Regions from separate parts of the Kocuria himachalensis genome, predicted to be linked through region 3. Evidence: riboswitches for the same ligand, from Rfam matches in the RefSeq annotation. Region 3 holds a riboswitch; each other region holds the start of a gene.

Region 1 (2,264 bases), on a different contig from region 3:
GGCAGGGCACCTGTTGTGGGACTGCCGTGGAAGGTCAGGGTGCGCGGACGGGCTCCGCCGGGGTGGTCTCCTTGTCCTTGTGCTCCTGGCGGACCTTGGCCTCGTGCAGGGCGCGGATGGCGGCGTGCTGGGGGTTGCGGCGCAGCACCAGATAGCCGATGCCCAGGGCCAGGAACCACAGCGGGGTCAGGGCCAGGGCTGTGAGCGTGTCGGGCTGGGTGGTCAGCGCCCAGATGACGAAGCCGAAGAACGCCAGTACCACGTAGGGCATGAAAGTGCCCCCAGGCATCTTGAACTTGCTGGCGGCGTGCAGCTGGGGGCGGCGGCGGCGGTAGACGATGTAGCTGACCATGATGATGGACCACACGAACATGAAGCACAGCGCCGAGATGGTGGTGACCATGGTGAAGGCCTCGGCCACACTGCCCTCGGCGTAGAGCAGCGCCACACCGGCCAGCAGGAACATGCAGGAGAACAGCAGCGCGTTGCGCGGGACCTTGCGGGAGGAGAGCCGGGCGAAGGACTTCGGCGCATCACCCTCCTGGGCGAGCCCGTAGACCATCCGGGAGGTGGAGTAGATCCCGGAGTTGGCCGAGGAAGTCGCCGAGGTCAGCACGACGAAGTTCACCACCCCGGCGGCCCCTACGAGGCCGGCGAGGGCGAACATGCCCACGAACGGGGACTCGTCGGCGCTGTAGGTGGTCCAGGGGCGCACGGCCATGAGGACGATCAGTGACCCGACGTAGAAGAGCAGCACCCGGATCGGGATGGAGTTGATCGCCCGCGGGAGGGTGACCTCCGGGTCCTTGGCCTCGGCGGCGGTGGTCCCGACGAGTTCGATGCCCACGAAGGCGAACACGGCGATCTGGAACCCGGCCACGAAGCCCATGAAGCCGGTGGGGAACATGCCTCCGTGCGCCCACAGGTTGGAGAACCCCGCGCGGGAGCCTTCGGTCTCGAAGCTGGTGACGATCATGACCAGACCCACCACGATCAGGGCGATGATGGCGATGATCTTGATCAGCGCGAACCAAAACTCGGTCTCCCCGAAGGCGCGCACCGTGGGCAGGTTCAGGGCCAGCAGCAGCAGGATGCAGGCCACGGCCGGGATCCACAGGGGCAGGTCGGGCCACCAGAAGGAGACGTAGTGGGCGATCGCGACCACATCGGCGATGCCGGTGACGACCCAGCAGAACCAGTAGGTCCAGCCGGTGAAGAAGGCCGCCCAAGGACCGAGGATGTCACCGGCGAAGTCCCCGAAGTTCTTGTACTCCAGGTTGCTCAGCAACAGCTCGCCCATGGCACGCATGACGAAGTAGAGCATGAAGCCGATAATCATGTACACGAAGATCACCGAGGGCCCGGCCACCGAAATGGTCTTGCCCGAGCCCATGAACAGGCCGGTGCCGATGGCACCGCCGATCGCGATGAGCTGGATGTGACGGTTGGACAGCGCCCTCTCGAGATGAGGCGGTTGCTGGGTGGCACTCATGGTGGAGTCACTTTCGATCAGAACTTCGGACGGGTAATGGAAGACGGCGCGGGACGTCGGCCCGGGCCTCGCATGCTGGGGCGCAGAACGCCGCTGCGGGGGTGGGCAGGTCCTTACAAGCCATGGCCCTAGATCAGAGACGTTGCGCGCGGGAGGACCGATGGACCAGAGGTCCGCTCAGCTCGCCCAGGAAGCCAGATTATTCAGCTTCGTGCTGGGCTCGGCGGATTCCTGCGGGCGCACCCAGCGCTCCACCCAGGGGTGGGGTGGGCAGCATCAAAGCGGCGCCGATGCGGTGGGTCCGAGGTGATCGTCATTGAGGAACTCCAGGATTCTGCGCGGTCGACCCGCGCGGGCTGTGGGCGCCTCCCCGATCTGTTGGACAGCCTGAGAGTTTCCGCCGCACCCGCTCGTGGTGGGGCTTGCTCCTTCGGCGAGCACGGCGAACACCGCGCTACTTTCCAGATGTGCCTCTGTGCGGCGGTACGGGTGCCTGAGAGTTTCCCGGGGAGGAATTGCTCCTACGGCGCCCGACCGATGCTGCTGGACGGGACTCTCCCGCCGCACGTCAACGGCGCTTGCTATGTGACTGCGCTCACACCGTAGTCGGACCTCGATCCGGAGCGCAAGACGCCGGACATCTCGTGGCTCCCCGGCCACGCCCACCCCGTGGCCACTGGCCGGCCCACGTGAAGCAAGCCGGTGCGACTCGATCCCCTGTACCACCACTTTGTCGTCGCCCAGGCGGCCCCCCGGACCCGCCGCGCCCGGC
Region 2 (2,264 bases), on a different contig from region 3:
GCGAACCCGGAAAAGGCAGCCGCGGTCGCCGAGTTGAAGGAGATGTTCTCCAACTCGGACGCCGCTGTCCTGACTGAGTACCGCGGCCTCACCGTGGCCCAGCTCAAGGAGCTGCGCCGCTCGCTCGGTGAGAACGCCGAATACGCCGTGGTGAAGAACACGCTGACCGCGATCGCGGCCAAGGAGCTGGGCATCGACGCGTTCGACGGCCAGCTCGCCGGCCCGAGCGCGATCGCCTTCATCTCGGGGGATCCCGTCGAGGCCGCCAAGAGCCTGCGTGACTTCGCCAAGGCGAACCCGCAGCTCGTCGTCAAGGGCGGTTACCTCGAGGGCAAGGCCCTCAGCGACGCGGAGATCAAGCAGCTCGCGGACCTCGAGTCCCGCGAGGTGCTGCTGGCCAAGGTGGCCGGTGCCGCCCAGGCGTCCCTGTCCCAGGCCGCGGCGCTGTTCCAGGCCCCGCTGTCGAAGACCGTCCGCACGGCCGAGGCGCTGCGCGCCAAGGTCGAGGAGCAGGACGCCTGACCAGCACCCCCGCCGCGAGGCACATTCTCACCACGGAACCAGACCGTCCCGCGCCGACGAACCCGGCCGGGGCACACCATCGAAAAGGAGCCACAACCATGGCCAAGCTCACCACCGCTGAACTGATCGACGCGTTCAAGGAGCTCTCCCTCATCGAGCTCTCCGAGTTCGTGAAGGCCTTCGAGGAGACCTTCGACGTCACCGCCGCCGCCCCCGTGGCCGTCGCCGGTGCCGCCGCTCCGGCCGCCGCCGCCGAGGAGGCCGAGGAGCAGACCGAGTTCGACGTCGTCCTCGAGGCCGCCGGCGAGAAGAAGATCCAGGTCATCAAGGAGGTCCGCTCGCTGACCTCCCTCGGCCTCAAGGAGGCCAAGGACCTCGTGGACTCGGCCCCCAAGGCCGTCGTCGAGGGCGCCACCAAGGAGGCCGCCGAGAAGGCCAAGGAGGCCCTCGAGGGCGCCGGCGCCACCGTCACCCTCAAGTAGGACCCCAGCAGCACCCGGACGCGTTCCTTCCCGAACGCTCCTGCGAGGCCCCGGACGCACGGCGTCCGGGGCCTCGTGCCGTGCGCGACCGGTCTGTGGGAGACTGGGGGCACAACCACATCGGCCGTCCACGCGCAGCGGGAGAGTCCGACGTCGTCCGCGTCCCGGGCGGCGGGCGGCGCCGAAGGAGCAACTCCTCCCCGGGAATCTCTCAGGCCCCAGGACCGCTGCGAGCAGGCCACTCTGAAGAGGTCCCCGCCCCGCCGCCGGCCCGGGCGGGAGGCCACCGGCGGTGCAGACCGGCCCGCGGCGGCCGGTGAGAACTCCCCGGCCGGACGACAGAGCGGGGAGGTCGGACGGGCCCCACCGGGCCTCGAACCACGAGGAGCTCACCTTGTCCTTCCTGCCACGCCACCTCGGACCGGACGCCGCCGAGACCAGGACGATGCTCCGGGCGGTCGGCGCCGCCGACCTCGACGAGCTTGTCGCCCGCGCGGTCCCCGCCGGCATCGCCTCGCACCAGCCCCTGCGGCTGCCCGCCCCGATGCCGGAGCACGAGGCGCTCTCCGCCCTGCGCCGGGTCGCCGCGAAGAACCGGGTGATGACCCAGATGATCGGTCAGGGCTACGCGGACACCGTCACCCCGCCCGCCCTGCGCCGCAACATCCTCGAGAACCCCGCCTGGTACACCTCCTACACCCCGTACCAGCCCGAGATCTCGCAGGGCCGCCTCGAGGCGCTGCTCACGTTCCAGAACGCCGTCATGGACCTCACCGGCCTGGACCTGGCCAACGCGTCCCTCCTGGACGAGGCCACCGCGGTGGCCGAGGCCGTGCTGATGATGCGCCGCGCCAACCGGAAGGCCACGAGCCGGCGCGTCGTCGTCGACGCGCGGACGCTCCCGCAGACCCTCGCCGTGCTGGGCGGGCGCTGCCGGGCCGTGGGCATCGAGCTGGTCGTCGCCGACCTCGCGGAGGGGCTGCCCGAGGGCGACCTCTTCGGCGTGGTCCTGACCCAGGTGGGCGTCGACGGGGAGGTCGTCCCCCTCGCCGAGCGCGCCGAGGAGGCGCACGCCCGGGGGGCGCTCGTGGCCGTGGCCACCGACCTGCTGGCCCTGACCCTGCTGCGCTCACCCGGGGAGCAGGGGGCGGACATCGCCGTGGGCTCCGCCCAGCGCTTCGGGGTGCCCCTGTTCTTCGGCGGGCCCCACGCCGCGTTCCTCGCCTGCCGCACGGGCCTCGAGCGGAACCTGCCGGGCCG
Region 3 (2,264 bases):
GTCCGTGGTAGACGGCGTACATGCCGGCCACGACCGCCAGCAAGGCCTGGGCGGTGCAGATGTTGGAGGTGGCCTTCTCCCGGCGGATGTGCTGCTCGCGCGTCTGCAGCGCCAGGCGGTAGGCCGCCCGTCCGGTGGCGTCCTTGGAGACGCCCACCAGGCGGCCGGGGAGGTTCCGCTCCAGGCCGGAGCGCACCGCCATGTAGGCCGCGTGGGGACCGCCGAAGAACAGGGGGACCCCGAAGCGCTGGGAGGAGCCCACCGCGATGTCCGCGCCCTGCTCGCCGGGCGGGGTGATGAGGGTCAGGGCCAGCAGGTCGGCCGCGACCGTGACCATCGCCCCGCGCTCCTTGGCCTCCGCGATCACCGCGGCGTGGTCGACGACGCGCCCCGAGACCCCGGGCTGCTGCAGGACCACGCCGGTGATCTCGCCCTCGGGCAGGCCCGCCGTCAGATCGGCGACTTGCACGGCGAAGCCCAGCGCCTCGGCGCGGGCCAGCACCACGGCCAGGGTCTGCGGCAGCGTGTCGGCATCGATGACGATCGTCCCGTTGCCGCGGGCCTTGTTGGCCCGGCGCATCAGCAGCACCGCCTCGACCACCGCCGTGGCCTCGTCCAGCAGCGAGGCGTTGGCCACCGGCAGCCCGGTGAGGTCGGCGACCATGGTCTGGAAGTTCAGCAGCGCCTCCAGGCGCCCCTGGGAGATCTCGGGCTGGTAGGGGGTGTAGGCGGTGTACCAGCCCGGGGACTCCAGCACGTTGCGCAGGATGACCGGGGGCGTGTGGGTGTCGTAGTAGCCCTGGCCGATCATCTGCACGGCCGTGGTGTTGCGGTTCGCGAAGGTGCGCAGCTGCTCGAGCACCTCCTGCTCGCTGAGGGCCTCCGGCAGGTCCAGCGGGGTGCGCTGACGGATGTCGGCGGGCACGGCGGCGTCCGCCAGGTCGTCGAGGCTGGTTCGGCCCACACGGGCGAGCATGGTCTGCACGGCATCGGAGCCGGCACCGATGTGCCGGTCGGCGAAGACCGTCGTCGGGGACGTGATCGCGAGCTGGATCGTCATGAGGAACTCCCGGGTGCTGCACGCCAGGGCGGCGTGGATCGGTTCGAGTTCCTCCCCGCTCTGTCTGGGACCTGAGAGATTCCGCGGCCGTGGGCCGCTTGCACCGTCGGTGAGTCCGGCGACGCGCGCCGGGCTGCTTTCCAGAGTTGCCGAACCGTGGTGGTACAGGGGCCTGAGAGTTTCCTGGGGAGGAATTGCTCCTACGGCGCCCTCCCGGCTGGGTGCACCGGAGGGACTCTCCCACCACAGTTCATGGGCGTCTTCTGCATCCAGGATAGCCGGATCCGGAAAGGAGTGTCCACCGTCACGGGGAGGGGACCGGCCGTGCTCGGGCCGGCGGCCGCGACTCCGGTCAGTCGACGCCAGGGCACTCGTTGACGATGTGGTCCAGCTCACATAAGATGTCTGACATCTTACAGGTGGGGCGTGCGCCCCCGCAGCTCATCGAGGACTTCATGACCACCACCACTCTCGTCCTACTGGGCCTGGCCGCCGTCGTGGTCATCCTGGGCCTCATCATCAAGGGCCGGGTGCACCCCTTCCTCGCCCTGATGATCGCGGCCGCGGGGCTCGCCCTCGCCGCCGGGATCCCGCTCGCCGAGGTCGTCCCCACGCTGACCACCGGCATGGGCAACACCCTGGGCAGCGTCGCACTCATCGTCACCCTGGGGGCCATGCTCGGCCGGATCATCGAGGTCTCCGGCGGCGCCGACGTCCTGGCCCGCTGGCTGCTCGACAAGTTCGGGGAGAAGCGCGCCCCCTTCGCGCTCGGCGCCACCGGCTTCATCTTCGGCATCCCCGTCTTCGTGGACGTCGGGCTGATCGTGCTCATCCCCATCGTCTTCGGCGTCGCCCGCCGGCTGGGCGGGAACATGCTCGCCTATGCCCTGCCGATCGTCATCGCCATGCTGACCGTGCACGTCATCGTCCCGCCCCACCCGGGCATCGTTGGCGGCTCCGAGCTGCTCGGCGCCGACATCGGACTCGTCCTGCTGCTGTCCTTCATCCCCGCGATCCCGATGTGGCTGTTCGGGCACTGGCTGGCCATGCGCCTCGCCCGCACCGCCCACGTGGAGATCTCGCGGGACGACGTCCTGCAGAGCGTCGGCGGCACGGGCCACACCGGCGTGGTGCAGACCAGGGCGCCCAGCACCGGTCTCGTGCTCGCGATGATCGCCGTGCCTCTCGCGCTCATCATGCTCCA

The links. A riboswitch is a leader RNA that binds a small molecule or an ion and turns the genes downstream of it on or off. The one in region 3 is predicted to bind glycine.
Region 1: another riboswitch for glycine. It lies ahead of cycA (D-serine/D-alanine/glycine transporter); the one in region 3 lies ahead of gcvP (aminomethyl-transferring glycine dehydrogenase).
Region 2: another riboswitch for glycine. It lies ahead of gcvP (aminomethyl-transferring glycine dehydrogenase); the one in region 3 lies ahead of gcvP (aminomethyl-transferring glycine dehydrogenase).

What each region holds. Positions count from the first base shown of each region.
Region 1 covers NZ_BAAGPL010000028.1:7,907-10,170, reverse strand. Annotated here, with positions in the region: gene cycA (D-serine/D-alanine/glycine transporter) at 35-1,492, opposite strand; glycine riboswitch at 1,964-2,063, opposite strand.
Region 2 covers NZ_BAAGPL010000017.1:34,636-36,899, forward strand. Annotated here, with positions in the region: gene rplJ (50S ribosomal protein L10) at 1-522, shown strand, start outside; gene rplL (50S ribosomal protein L7/L12) at 621-1,004, shown strand; glycine riboswitch at 1,133-1,241, shown strand; gene gcvP (aminomethyl-transferring glycine dehydrogenase) at 1,399-2,264, shown strand, end outside.
Region 3 covers NZ_BAAGPL010000009.1:164,109-166,372, reverse strand. Annotated here, with positions in the region: gene gcvP (aminomethyl-transferring glycine dehydrogenase) at 1-1,060, opposite strand, end outside; glycine riboswitch at 1,211-1,313, opposite strand; gene ACYVM4_RS07575 (GntT/GntP/DsdX family permease) at 1,516-2,264, shown strand, end outside.